DNA from 2 places in the Bacillus sp. AFS017336 genome. Region 1 is predicted to be linked to the other one. Evidence: riboswitches for the same ligand, from Rfam matches in the RefSeq annotation. Region 1 holds a riboswitch; the other holds the start of a gene.

The links. Region 1 has a riboswitch for S-adenosylmethionine ahead of mtnK (S-methyl-5-thioribose kinase). Riboswitches for the same ligand answer to the same signal wherever they lie in the genome.
Region 2: another riboswitch for S-adenosylmethionine. It lies ahead of CN601_RS05805 (bifunctional homocysteine S-methyltransferase/methylenetetrahydrofolate reductase); the one in region 1 lies ahead of mtnK (S-methyl-5-thioribose kinase).

What each region holds. Positions count from the first base shown of each region.
Region 1 is NZ_NUCO01000154.1:632-9,010, forward strand. Features, by position in the region: gene glnA (type I glutamate--ammonia ligase) at 1-1,066, opposite strand, end outside; gene CN601_RS25685 (glutamine synthetase family protein) at 1,182-2,483, opposite strand; gene CN601_RS25690 (MerR family transcriptional regulator) at 2,541-2,942, opposite strand; gene mtnA (S-methyl-5-thioribose-1-phosphate isomerase) at 3,929-4,978, opposite strand; gene mtnK (S-methyl-5-thioribose kinase) at 4,982-6,151, opposite strand; SAM riboswitch class I at 6,232-6,390, opposite strand; gene CN601_RS25705 (carbon-nitrogen family hydrolase) at 6,442-7,236, opposite strand; gene CN601_RS25710 (pyridoxal phosphate-dependent aminotransferase) at 7,380-8,379, shown strand, end outside.
Region 2 is NZ_NUCO01000011.1:180,967-185,330, reverse strand. Features, by position in the region: gene metH (methionine synthase) at 1-726, opposite strand, end outside; gene CN601_RS05805 (bifunctional homocysteine S-methyltransferase/methylenetetrahydrofolate reductase) at 723-2,549, opposite strand; SAM riboswitch class I at 2,630-2,733, opposite strand; gene shc (squalene--hopene cyclase) at 2,848-4,364, opposite strand, start outside.

The DNA.
Region 1 (8,379 bases):
CTAAGCCTGCCGCTAATAATACTGATAATGCTAAGTATGGGTTTGCAGCTGGGTCAACTGAACGTACTTCTACACGTGTACTTAAACCACGAGATGCAGGAATACGAATTAGTGGACTACGGTTTCTTGCAGACCAAGCAACGTAACATGGAGCTTCGTAACCTGGTACTAAACGTTTGTACGAGTTTACAGTTGGGTTTGTTACAGCTGTAAAGTTTGGTGCGTGTTTTAAGATACCTGCGATAAAGTGACGAGCAGTTTCGCTTAAACCTAGTTCACCAGACTCTTCGTAAAATGCGTTTTTGCCATTTGTAAATAATGATAAGTTACAGTGCATACCAGATCCATTAACACCGAATAATGGTTTTGGCATGAACGTTGCGTGTAAACCGTGTTTACGTGCGATTGTTTTTACAACTAATTTAAATGTTTGAATGTCATCACAAGCTTTGATTGCGCCAGCATATTTGAAATCAATTTCATGTTGTCCTGGAGCTACTTCGTGGTGAGAAGCTTCGATTTCAAAGCCCATTTCTTCAAGTTCAAGAACGATATCACGACGGCAGTTTTCACCTAGGTCAGTTGGAGCTAAGTCGAAATAACCACCTTTATCGTTTAATTCAAGAGTTGGTTCGCCTTTTTCATCTAATTTAAATAAGAAGAATTCTGGCTCAGGTCCTAAGTTGAAATCCGTGAAGCCTAAAGCTTCCATTTCTTTTAACATACGTTTTAAGTTATTACGAGGATCTCCTTCAAATGGAGTACCGTCTGCATTGTAGATATCACAGATTAAACGAGCAACTTTTCCTTTTTCAGCAGTCCATGGGAATACTACCCAAGTGTCTAAATCAGGGAATAAGTACATATCTGATTCTTCGATACGAACGAATCCTTCGATTGATGAACCGTCAAACATCATTTTATTGTCTAAAGCTTTTTCAAGCTGACTTACTGGAATTTCAACGTTTTTGATAATTCCTAGTAAATCCGTAAATTGTAAACGTATGTACTTTACGTTTTGTTCTTTTGAAATACGGAAAATATCTTCTTTAGTAAACTTAGCCATTATAAAAGTTCCCCTTTCGTATGCAACAAACAAAATTAGTCTAACACACTTTAAAATAGAAAAGTAGAGAGTTTCTACTTCCACTTTTCTATTTTTTTATTTTAAATTTTAGTGATTAGCAGTTTAAATATGTTTCTTTTTCCCATTCTGATACACGCAGTCGATATGCATCCCATTCTTCTTTTTTGTTTTGAAGGAAGGAATAAAATACGTGTTTTCCTAATATTTGCTGTAAAAATTCACTGTTTTCTAATTCTGTAACTGCTTCAAGTAAGCTTCCAGGTAATGTTTCAATCCCTTCTGCTTTTCTTGTTACATCATCCATCTTATACAAGTTTTCACTGCGTTCAGATGGTGGAGTTAATTTTCTTTCAATTCCATCCAATCCTGCAGAAAGTAATACAGCTAAAGCTAAATATGGATTTGCAGATGGATCTGGATTTCGCACTTCGATTCGAGTACCTGCACCTCTTGCAGCTGGTATACGAATGGTACATGTTCGATTACTTTGTGACCAAGCTACATAGACTGGCGCTTCATAACCTGGAACTAAACGTTTATATGAATTAACAGTTGGATTTGTGACTGAAGCATTTGCTCGAGCGTGTGTTAATACACCTGCAATAAATTGTCGAGCTGTTTCAGATAATCCAATTGAATCATGTTGATCATAAAAGGCATTACCATTATCATTTCCTAGACTCATATGACAATGCATACCTGAGCCATTTTCACCGAAAATTGGTTTTGGCATAAATGTTGCAACTAAACCATGTTTTTCAGCAATTGTTTTAACTGTATATTTAAATAATTGAATATTATCAGCTGTTTGTAATCCTGGTGCGTATTTCCAATCGATCTCATGTTGACCGATTGCAACTTCGTGATGTAAAGCCTCAACTTCTAATCCTAATGCCTGAAGTGCTTTCGTAATTTCACGACGTATTGTAACTGTTTTATCTAGGGGAGCTACATCAAAATATCCACCGTTGTCATTTGGCACTAATTGATTTCCTTCTTTAGAAAATAAGAAGAATTCTGGTTCAGGGCCGACATTAAATGAAGTAAATCCTTTATCAGTTGCTTTTTCAATTGCTCGTTTCAGTACATTTCTTGGATCACCTTCAAACGGTGTCCCATCAGGGTAATGAACATCACAAATGAAAAGTCCAACTTTCTCTGTAACATCAACTTTCCAAGTATTCAAATCTGGAAAAAGCATCATGTCACTTGCTTCAATTTTCGTGAAGCCATTAATACTTGAGCCATCAAACATAGTTTCGTTTTTAAGTATTTTTTCAATTTGAGTAATCGGTAGTTCTAAATGTTTGAATACTCCTTCTATATCTGTAAAAAATAACTGTACAAACTCAAGACTATGCTTATCAACAGAATTTAAAATCGTTCCTTTATTCATTTATATTTCCCCCCATATAAATATAAAAGCTAGAAAAATCCGTTTTTAATCAATATCTTAATGAAAGAATCGAGACATATCTCCTTGGCGTAAAGAAGTTTTTCCTAATTTACCATTTTGATATAACTCTTGGCGAAGCATTTTTCGAAGCTGTTCATCTGATATTGATTTTTCAACTATAACTTGTTGCACGATAGTTTCTTTGGATTTTTCTGACGATTTTAAATGGAGTACTTCTTTAATTCCTGCTAAATTCAAGCCTTGTTCGATAAATGCTTTTATCTCTAATAATCGATCGACGTCGTTGAAAGAAAATAATCTACGATTACCTTCCGTGCGTGCCGGTCGAATTAAATCATGCTCTTCATAATATCGAATTTGTCTTGCAGATAATTCAGTTAACGAAATGACTATTCCAATTGGGAAAAGTGGCGTTGAGCGTCTTACTTGATCATTCATAGCAATGCTCCTTTCGTTCATCTATTAGTATTTTATTCCATGTCAGATAATCTGTCAATACGATGTTAGAAAATCTAACATGAAATTATTTGTTTTTTATTCTATGCAATATTTATTAAAATTCTACTATTTTTTCAAAAAAAAGAGGCCATCTTAGAGGTCTGCGTATCGACACATAGGCGGACTATTTTTAATACCAAAAAATTGTAGTTCTACATCTGTCTTACAGCTAAATGTGGGGTATTTTTGAAGTATTTTTCATTTAGATTTGAATGTATGATCCTCATTTATAGATTTTCAGTTGTTTTCTTCACTTTTTTAGTTCATTTAAGGAGAATTAGCGCAATTTATTAAATTTCAAATTTGTGTATCTACCTTTGAGCAATTATTCTTGTGAAATACCCTAACCGGTATAGGTATTATCCTATCTAATATGCGATTTCAGGGAATTTAATTGCAGTTTCACCAATTTTATTTGCTGTTTTGTTCATTTTAATTGCAGTTTCACTATTTTTATTTGCAGATTCTCTATTTTTATTTGCACTTCGACTTTTATTTGCGGTTCCTCATTACTTATTTGCACTTTTCACAGTTTTATTTGCACTCGACCTTTATTTGGGGTTCTTCATTACTTAGTTGCACTTTTCTCTGATATATTTGCAATTCGACCTTTATTTACGATTTCACATTAATTATTTACTCCTTGCACTGTTTTATTTGCACTTTCAACTCTAACTACGCTTATTTTAAATTTCCTATAAATATATAAATAAGGATGCCCTAAAAATGTTACACTTTTAAGGCATCCTTTTTCTATTAATATACAATTATGAGAATCGTTTAGTTAATGCAGAAATAGTACATCTAAATTCATAGGAATATACAAACTTCACATAAAAATATTCATCCGCTTTTACTAGTTTCTTCCTATATAAGTAATTTCGGAATAACTTTGTATTAAATCACTAGATAATGCTTTATTTATATTAAACTTCTTCCCAACCTTTGAATGTTTCTTTAAAATTGCTCGAAACAATTCCCTTTTCTGTAATAATTGCTGTTATTAGTTCATTAGGTGTTACATCAAATGCTGGGTTAAGAACATTAATTCCTTCAGGTGCAATTTGAACATTTCCGATATGTGTTACTTCTGTTCGGTCGCGTTGTTCGATGACAATTTCATTACCTGATTCGATTGATGTATCGATTGTTGATAATGGCGCAGCTACATAAAATGGAATTTGATAAAAGTTTGCTAATATCGCTAATTGTAATGTTCCAATTTTATTTGCAGTGTCACCATTTGCAGTAATACGATCAGCGCCAACAATGACTGCGTCCACTTTTTTATTTTGTAATAAGTAGCCGACCATATTATCAGTTAGTAATGTAACTGGGATACCGCTTTGGTTTAGCTCCCAAGATGTAAGTCTAGCACCTTGAAATACTGGTCTTGTTTCGGTTGCATACGCAGAAATTTCCCAGCCTTTTTCTTTTGCTAAGTGCAATGGCGCAAGTGCTGTACCATATCGACTTGTAGCAATACTACCTGCATTACAATGGGTCAAAACAGCCGCTCCATTATGCAATAATGTTAAAGCATTTTCACCAATTTCCTTGCAAGTCGCTTCATCTTCTACATGTAGTTTGATCGCTTCTTCCATAATGATTAACTTAGCTTCAGAAACTGTCTTTGCTTCTTTAATAGCTCTAATTAGTCTTTCAACCGCCCAAGCTAAATTTACTGCAGTAGGTCTTGCACTAATTAATTCGTCAGCTAATACTCTTGCTTGAGTATGAAACTCATCGATCTGTTCAGTCTGAATTTCTCGAACGCCTAAATATAGACCATAAGCTGCTGCTAAACCAATCGCTGGTGCTCCTCTTACTTGTAGCTTAACGATTGCTTCTCGTACATCAAGTAATGTAGTTGCATCAAAATAATATATTTCAGTTGGCAATTTAGTTTGGTCTAAAATTTTTAAACTCTCACCGTTCCATTGTAAAGATTCAGGTATTTGCTGTAATGTAGTCATCGATTATTTCTCCAATCCAATTAGTAAATTACCAATATTGCTAATATTAAATCTATTTTTAATACAAAATGCTCCGAATTTTAAGACTTTTTTCTTTACTTGAATTTTTTGATTTTCCTCAAGTGAGTCAATATCTTCAACATGAGCAAGACCGATACTTCTTCGGATTAATTCACATCCAATTACTCCAATTGCATCCACCCAATACCCCTCTAATTTTTCTTTAATTAGAGCCTGTTGGTTAAATGGTCTAACACTGTGTTCTTCCCATAATCGAATAAATGTTTCATTAAAAACTTTTTCAATGTTTAAAATGTGTTCAACAATTTCTTCTTTTTGCTCAGTTCGGCTGAAAAGTTGAAAAATTAAATTCGCTTGAATTTGACCTAAATCAAACCCAATTGGTCCTACAAACGCAAACTCTGGGTCAATAACTTTTGTTTCTGTTGCAGACACGAAAATGCTTCCTGTATGTAAATCTCCGTGTAATAACGCTTCTTTTTTTGATAAAAAGTCTAATTTTAACTTTGCTACCTCTATTTGCAGAGCTTCATCATTCCAAAGTTCTTGAATTACTTCTGTTAGCTCTTCTTCATAACTGTTTGTTTCACAGTTAAAGTATGGGTCAGTATAAACAAGATTTTCTGTTATATCACAAAGTTCTGGATTGTTAAATAGATACTCTAGCTCTTTTTTCTTAGCTGGAGTTGTTCCAAAATCAGAAGTGAAAAACAATGATTTTGCTAAAAATTCACCGATATGTTCTGCCAAAAACGGATAACTCTTTTTCTCAATTAAGCCTTTTCGTAAAATTTGCAAATGAGAAAGGTCTTCCATTACTGTTACAGCTTGCTCTTCATCATGTTCTAAAATTTCTGGTGAATGTAATGGAATTAAATCATTATATATTTTTGTTGCATTACTCTCGATTGTTGCTCTATTTAATGTCAGAGGCCAGCTTTCACCAACAACTTTTGCATAAGGTAGAGCTTGTTTTATGATTAAACCTTTTTCACTTCCTACTGGTGTAACTTTGAAAACTAAATTTAAATTTCCATCGCCGATCTCTACACTTTCACATAATTCATTTGTAAAATAACCTAATTTTTGTAAGTAAGTAACTGCAGTTGCCTCTGTTAAAGGTCTATATTCTTTTCTTTGAATGACAGTCATACAATTCATCCCCCTCGATTTTGACAAAATAAAAAGCCTCTTTTCCGAGACGAAAAGAGGCAATGTTAATTGGCTTTCGTCTCTTATCTACCAGAAAATTACTTTTCTGTTGGAATTAGCACCGTGCCTTACTGAGCAATTAAGCTCAGGCGTATTTATTACGCCCCATCTCACAATGGTATTACAGTCGGTTGCTGGGCATCATCGGGCCAAATCCCTCCGCCTACTCGAAATAAGAGTTCGCATATTTGATTTTATATTCGTATTTTAATTTAAAGAATTTTAGTTTGTCAATTACTTTTTTGTAATTTTTTATAGATTCCTTCTCTTCTATCTTCGAAGATTGGGATTGTACCGCGTATTTCATCGACTTTTTTAGGATCAATTTCGCCAAAAATGATTTCCTCATTCGGACTACCTTTTGAAATTACTTCTCCCCAAGGATCGATTATCATCGAGCCTCCTCCAAATGTATTCGCTAAATCCTTACCTACTCGATTACATGCTACGACATAGCATTGATTTTCAATTGCTCTTGCTTTTAATAAAGTTTCCCAATGATTCATTCGTTGAATTGGCCATTCTGCAACAAAAAATAAAACTTTTGCACCTTTCTGAGAATGAGCTCCGATCCATTCTGGGAAACGCAAATCATAACAAACAAAACCTGCGGCAGTTAAACCATTAATTTCAAAAAGTCCATCGGTCTCACCTGCTTGAAGATAGTGATGCTCGTTCATTAGCTGGAACAAATGAATTTTATCATACGTTTTAACGATTTCACCTGTTTTGCTTATAACAATTAAAGTATTGGTGACACCATTTTCTCGAGCAATTGGAAATGATCCACAAATTAGTGTTACATTATTTGATTTTGCTATTAACTGGAGTTCAGAAATGATTTCCTCTTGATCACCAATATGCAATCCAATTTCTTCCAAACAATAGCCTGTTGTCCATAACTCCGGTAATACGATTACCTCTACATTTTCTTTTACAGCCTCAATAATTTTAGATTTCATATTTTTAAAATTAGCTCTTGATTTGCCTAATATAACGTCAGATTGAATGCAAGCAATTTTCAACATAATTTATTCACCCTATTCTAAATTTTATAGACATTTTTAAATCGAGCATATATGATGGTGAAAGTTATTGCAACAGTCGTTCATGCAAATCATTCGATTACAAAACGATCTAATCTACTTAAATAAATTCTATTTTTGGAGTGATTAACTTGATTCATAATAAGCTATTAAACAATTTACCTAAACAATTTTTTGCTTCACTCGTTCAAAAAGTTAATGAGTCAATCAATAAAGGTCATGATGTGATAAATCTTGGTCAAGGAAATCCAGATCAACCAACACCAGACCATATTATAAAAGCATTGCAGCAATCTGTTGAAAATCCAACAACTCATCGTTATTCACCTTTTAGAGGGATGAGTACATTAAAAAAAGCTGTTGTAGATTTTTATAAACGCGAGTATGATGTTGACTTAGACCCAGAGGAAGAAGTAGCTATTTTATTTGGCGGAAAAGCTGGATTAGTAGAGTTACCACTTTGTTTATGTGACGAAGGAGATACGATTTTAGTTCCAGACCCAGGATACCCTGACTATTTATCTGGTATTTCTCTTTCTAAAACGGTACCTTATACGCTTCCGTTACTTGAGCAAAATCAATTTTTACCAGATTATAGCTTAATTCCTCAGGAAGTTTTAGATGCTAGTAAAATTTTATTTATTAATTATCCAAATAACCCTACTGGTGCAATCGCAACAGAAGAATTTTTTAAAGATACTGTGGAGTTAGCAAGAAATAATCATATTACAGTTTGCCATGATTTTGCATACGGTGCTTTTGGATTTGATGGCAAAAAACCATTAAGTTATCTTCAAACTCCTGGTGCAAAAGAGTGTGGTATTGAAATTTATACACTTTCTAAAACTTATAATATGGCTGGTTGGAGAATTGGGTTTGCAGTTGGTAATAAAGAGGTCATTTCAGCTATTAATCTATTACAGGACCATCTTTACGTTAGTATTTTCCCAGCTATTCAAGAGGCTGCCGCTGTTGCATTAACAGAATCTCAAGAAAGTGTGAAAAAATTGTTAGCACTTTATGAAGATCGCAGAAATGTCTTTATTAGCGGTTGTCATGAAATTGGTTGGGAAGTAACGGCCCCAGCAGGTTCCTTCTTTGCTTGGTTAAAAGTTCCTTCAG
Region 2 (4,364 bases), on a different contig from region 1:
TGTCTCAGAAAGATCCGACAATGAGCGTACATGATCCCTCATAAACTCAGGCCCTGTTGCACAGTTTAATCCAACTGAAATCGGAGAAATATGCTCAATTGCTAAATAAAAAGCATCAATCGTTTGACCTGCTAAAGTCGTCCCCATCGGTTCGATTGTTCCTGAAATCATAACTGGTAATTTTATATTTAATTCTGTAAAGGCATTACTAATTCCAATGCAAGCAGCTTTAACATTTCGCATATCTTGACAAGTTTCAACTAGTAAAACATCTACGCCACCATTGATTAATCCAGTTGCTTGACGATTGTATGAGGTAATCAATTCATCAAATGTTACGCCTCCTGTAACACTAATTGCTTTTGTTGTAGGCCCCATCGCACCTGCTACAAAAACATCTTTACCAGATGCTTCAACTGCTTGCTTTGCAATTTTTGCTGCTATTTCATTCAATTCAATATCTAAATGCTGTAAATTATAATCAGATAAAACAATATTTGTGGCCCCAAAAGTATTCGTTTCGATAATGTCAGATCCTGCGTTTATATACTCCTCATGAATCTCTTGAATAACATCTGGTCTAGTTACAACTAAATATTCATTACAGCCTTCATAATCTTCCCCACCAAAATCATCTGCAGTTAAATCACGTTGCTGAATCATCGTTCCCATTGCACCATCAAGAAGTAATATTTTCTCTTTTAAAGCTATATCTAATTGTTTCATAGTTGTATCCCCTCTTTATTGCTGCTTTTAGTAAAATGAATTAAGTCTTCTGTTATTTCATACTTCAAAAATGGTGTAATTAAATAAATGCCATTAAATTTATCTTTTGCATAATTAATAAGTTCTTTTGCAATTTTTTTCCCTTCATCGATTGCCTTTTCTGGTTCAACTGATGAAATTCGGTTCCTTACTTCATCTGATAAAGTTATTCCAGGAACTTCATAATGAATAAAGTCGGCATTTCTTTTACTAACTAATGGCATAATGCCGATAAAAATTGGTTGCTTAATATGACGTGTCGCTTCGTATAACTTATCAATTGTTTCAAAATCATATATAGGCTGAGTTAAGAAATAATCCGCTCCTGCTTCAACCTTTTTCTCAAGTCTTTTGATCGCGGCATCAAATTTTCGAATATTTGGGTTAAAAGCAGCGGCAACTGAAAATCTCGTTCCATTTCCTAAGCTTTTACCTGAATAAAGTCTGCCTTCATTCATTTCTTTAATCATTCGAATAAGATCAAGTGATGCTACATCATAAACTGAAGTTGCGCCAGGAAAATCTCCGACTCTAGCTGGGTCTCCTGTAATCGCAAGAATTTCGTTTAAACCTAAAGTCGATAACCCCATTAAATGAGATTGAAGTCCAATCATATTGCGATCACGACAAGTCAAATGAGTTAAGACTGGAACGTCTAATCTTTGTAACAGAGAAGCCATTGCCACATTCGATATTCTCGGTGAAGCTAGTGGATTATCTGCTAACGTAATCGCATCAGCTCCTGCAGAATGTAACGCCTTTGCTCCTTCAAAAAACTTTCTCGTTTGTAAAGTTTTCGGAGGATCAAGTTCAGCGATAATCGTCGTTTTCTGTTTTGCTTTTTCTGGCAAAGTCTCATCCTTTTGTTCTACTTGCTTTGGGATTGTAATTTTAATCGTTCGGCTCTTCACTTCTTTTTTTGTAACGGGTTGTAAAGTATCAATCTTTTTTCGTAAAGCCGCAATATGTGCCGGTGTAGTACCACAGCACCCACCGATTAGTCTTACTCCTTGTTCAACAAACGGTTTAGCCATATCTTCAAAATATTCTGGATTCGATTTGTATTCGTATTTCCCTTCTGCATACAATGGTAAGCCTGAATTTGGAAATGCTGATAAGTAACCATTTGTTGGTAATGATACTGTATTTAGCGATTCTAGCATATGTAGTGGTCCTAAATGACAATTGATACCGACTACATCCGCCCCCAAATCAACTAATCTAGGAAGTATTTTCTCAATATATTGGCCACTTTGCATAATCCCAATTTCTTGTAGCGTTACTTGAGAAATAATCGGTAAATCCGTTCTTCCTCTTAGTAAATTTACAGCATCGTATAATTCATTTTCATCATAAAATGTTTCAAGCATGATTCCATCTACGCCTTCTTCTAGAAGTGCTGAAGCTTGCTCAAGCAACATCATTTCCCGTTCTAAAGGAGTTGTAAACGTAGATCCAACATATTTCATTCCACCAATACCACCAATAACTAAGGCTCTTCCCTTCGAAGCAGCTCTAGCATTTCTTACAGCCATTTGGTTGATTTGTTTTACTAACTTCTCTAACCCATATTGTCTTAGCTTTCCAGCATTTGCACCGTACGAATTTGTTTGAATTACTTCTGCACCAGCATCTATATATTGTTCATGAATATGAATGATTCGATCCCGTTCAGTAATATTGAGTTCTTCAAAGCAACTGTGTAGCCCTCCTGAATACAAAAGTGTACCCATTGCACCATCACCTAAAACAATTCCATTACTTAACTTTTCCAACAAGCCCATTTCATCACTTCCTGTTTATATAAAATAAAAAACGCCATTCTCTCAAAAAATGAAAGAATGACGTTAAAGTTTAATTTTACGCCTTATCTCTCATGTTTTAAACATGCTGGATTTAGCACTTTTTAGCATAAGCTAAAGTTGCCGGGTTTCAAAGGGCCAGTCCCTCCACCACTCTCGATAAGGATTATTTAGTTTTTTTATTCAATGAAGATAGTTTACTATATTTATATGATAAAAGAAAGCCATTTATTGAAAAATTTCCAAAAATAAATTTATTCACTTTACATAATGTTATTATTTAATTATTTTTAAAGTGTGCTAATGCAACTAAAGGGTAGATTTCATTATAGCTATGATAATTAATATAAAACTGACCTGGTAGTCCAAGTCCTGTAGGATATGATAGCGCCTTATTAGAAATTTCATTTTGAGAGACTAAATAGTTAATCCCTCTTCTAATCACTTCATCATCTTTATTTCGAATTGTCAGTAAGGCATCAATTGCCCAACCAGTTTGACTAGGTGTACTATACTTTAATGGAATATAAGAACCTTTAACCGTTGAAAATCCTGATTCTCCCCAACCTCCGTCCTCATTTTGAATCGAAACTAACCATTTCTCAGCTTTTTTAATTGCTTCATGATTTTTAGAAACCCCCACAGCTCTTAAACCAGTAATTGTTGCCCACGTACCATATAAATAACAAATTCCCCATCTACCATACCAACTACCATTTGATTTCTGGTTTTTAAACAACCAATCAACTGCTTTTTTAACAATTCGGTCATCATTAGAAATTGATGTATAGTTGCCAATAAACTCCAATATACGCCCTGTTAAATCAGGAGTAGAAGGATCAATAATCGCATCTTTTGCATTTTCAATCGGTAAATGAGTAAGCCACTTATTCGTTACGTTTTTTTCGAATGCTCCCCAACCACCATCGTCATTTTGCAATCCAAGTAAAAAATGAACGCCTTTTAACCAACTTTCTTGAAAGTTTGGTTGATCCATTGCACTTCTTGATAGTGCCCTCAACACGGCACCGGTATCATCATTATCTGGTATAAATGAATTCACATCAGAAAATCCCCAGCCACCAGGGCTTAAATTTTTAGCATGTACAGACCAGTCACCAATCAAATCTTGTTGTTTAGAAAGTAAGTAATGAATAGATTTTGAAATAATCGGATCATTATTTGAATAACCCGCTTCTTGAATTGCATATGACAATAAAGCTGTATCCCAAACTTTTGATGGTGAATTTTGAATATGAAGTCCAGCATCTGTATTCGTCGCATATGAAAGGAGTCCTTGTAGTGCATCTTGAATGACGGAAGATGAAACTTTATATCCTAAAGCCATCAAAGCATAAACCATATAAAATGTAGAACTAGCATAGCTATAAAAGGTTCCATTTGTTTCAATCCGATCTAAAATAAATCGTTCAGCCTTTTCATAGCCTTTTTGATGAAAATATAAAGGATAGGAAGCAAGCTTCTTCCCTTCTTCAAGAATAAATTGATAAAATGTCCCCCGCTCTTCGTTAAACCATTCCATTTCACTGTCTTCTAAAAGATTATCAATATTTAGATCATCTTCTAATTTCACTTTAAAACGTTTATTAATACATAGAATCATAGGTACTAAATGAACCCTAGCATAATTACTTAAATCAAATAAACTTAATGGCATTTTATCAGGCAATAAAAAATAGCTCATTGGAAAGTAAAACAACTTTGGATAGGCAATTAAACCGTGAATGGCAAGAATCATTTTAAGCATAAAATGTGTTTTTTTTATTCCACCATTTT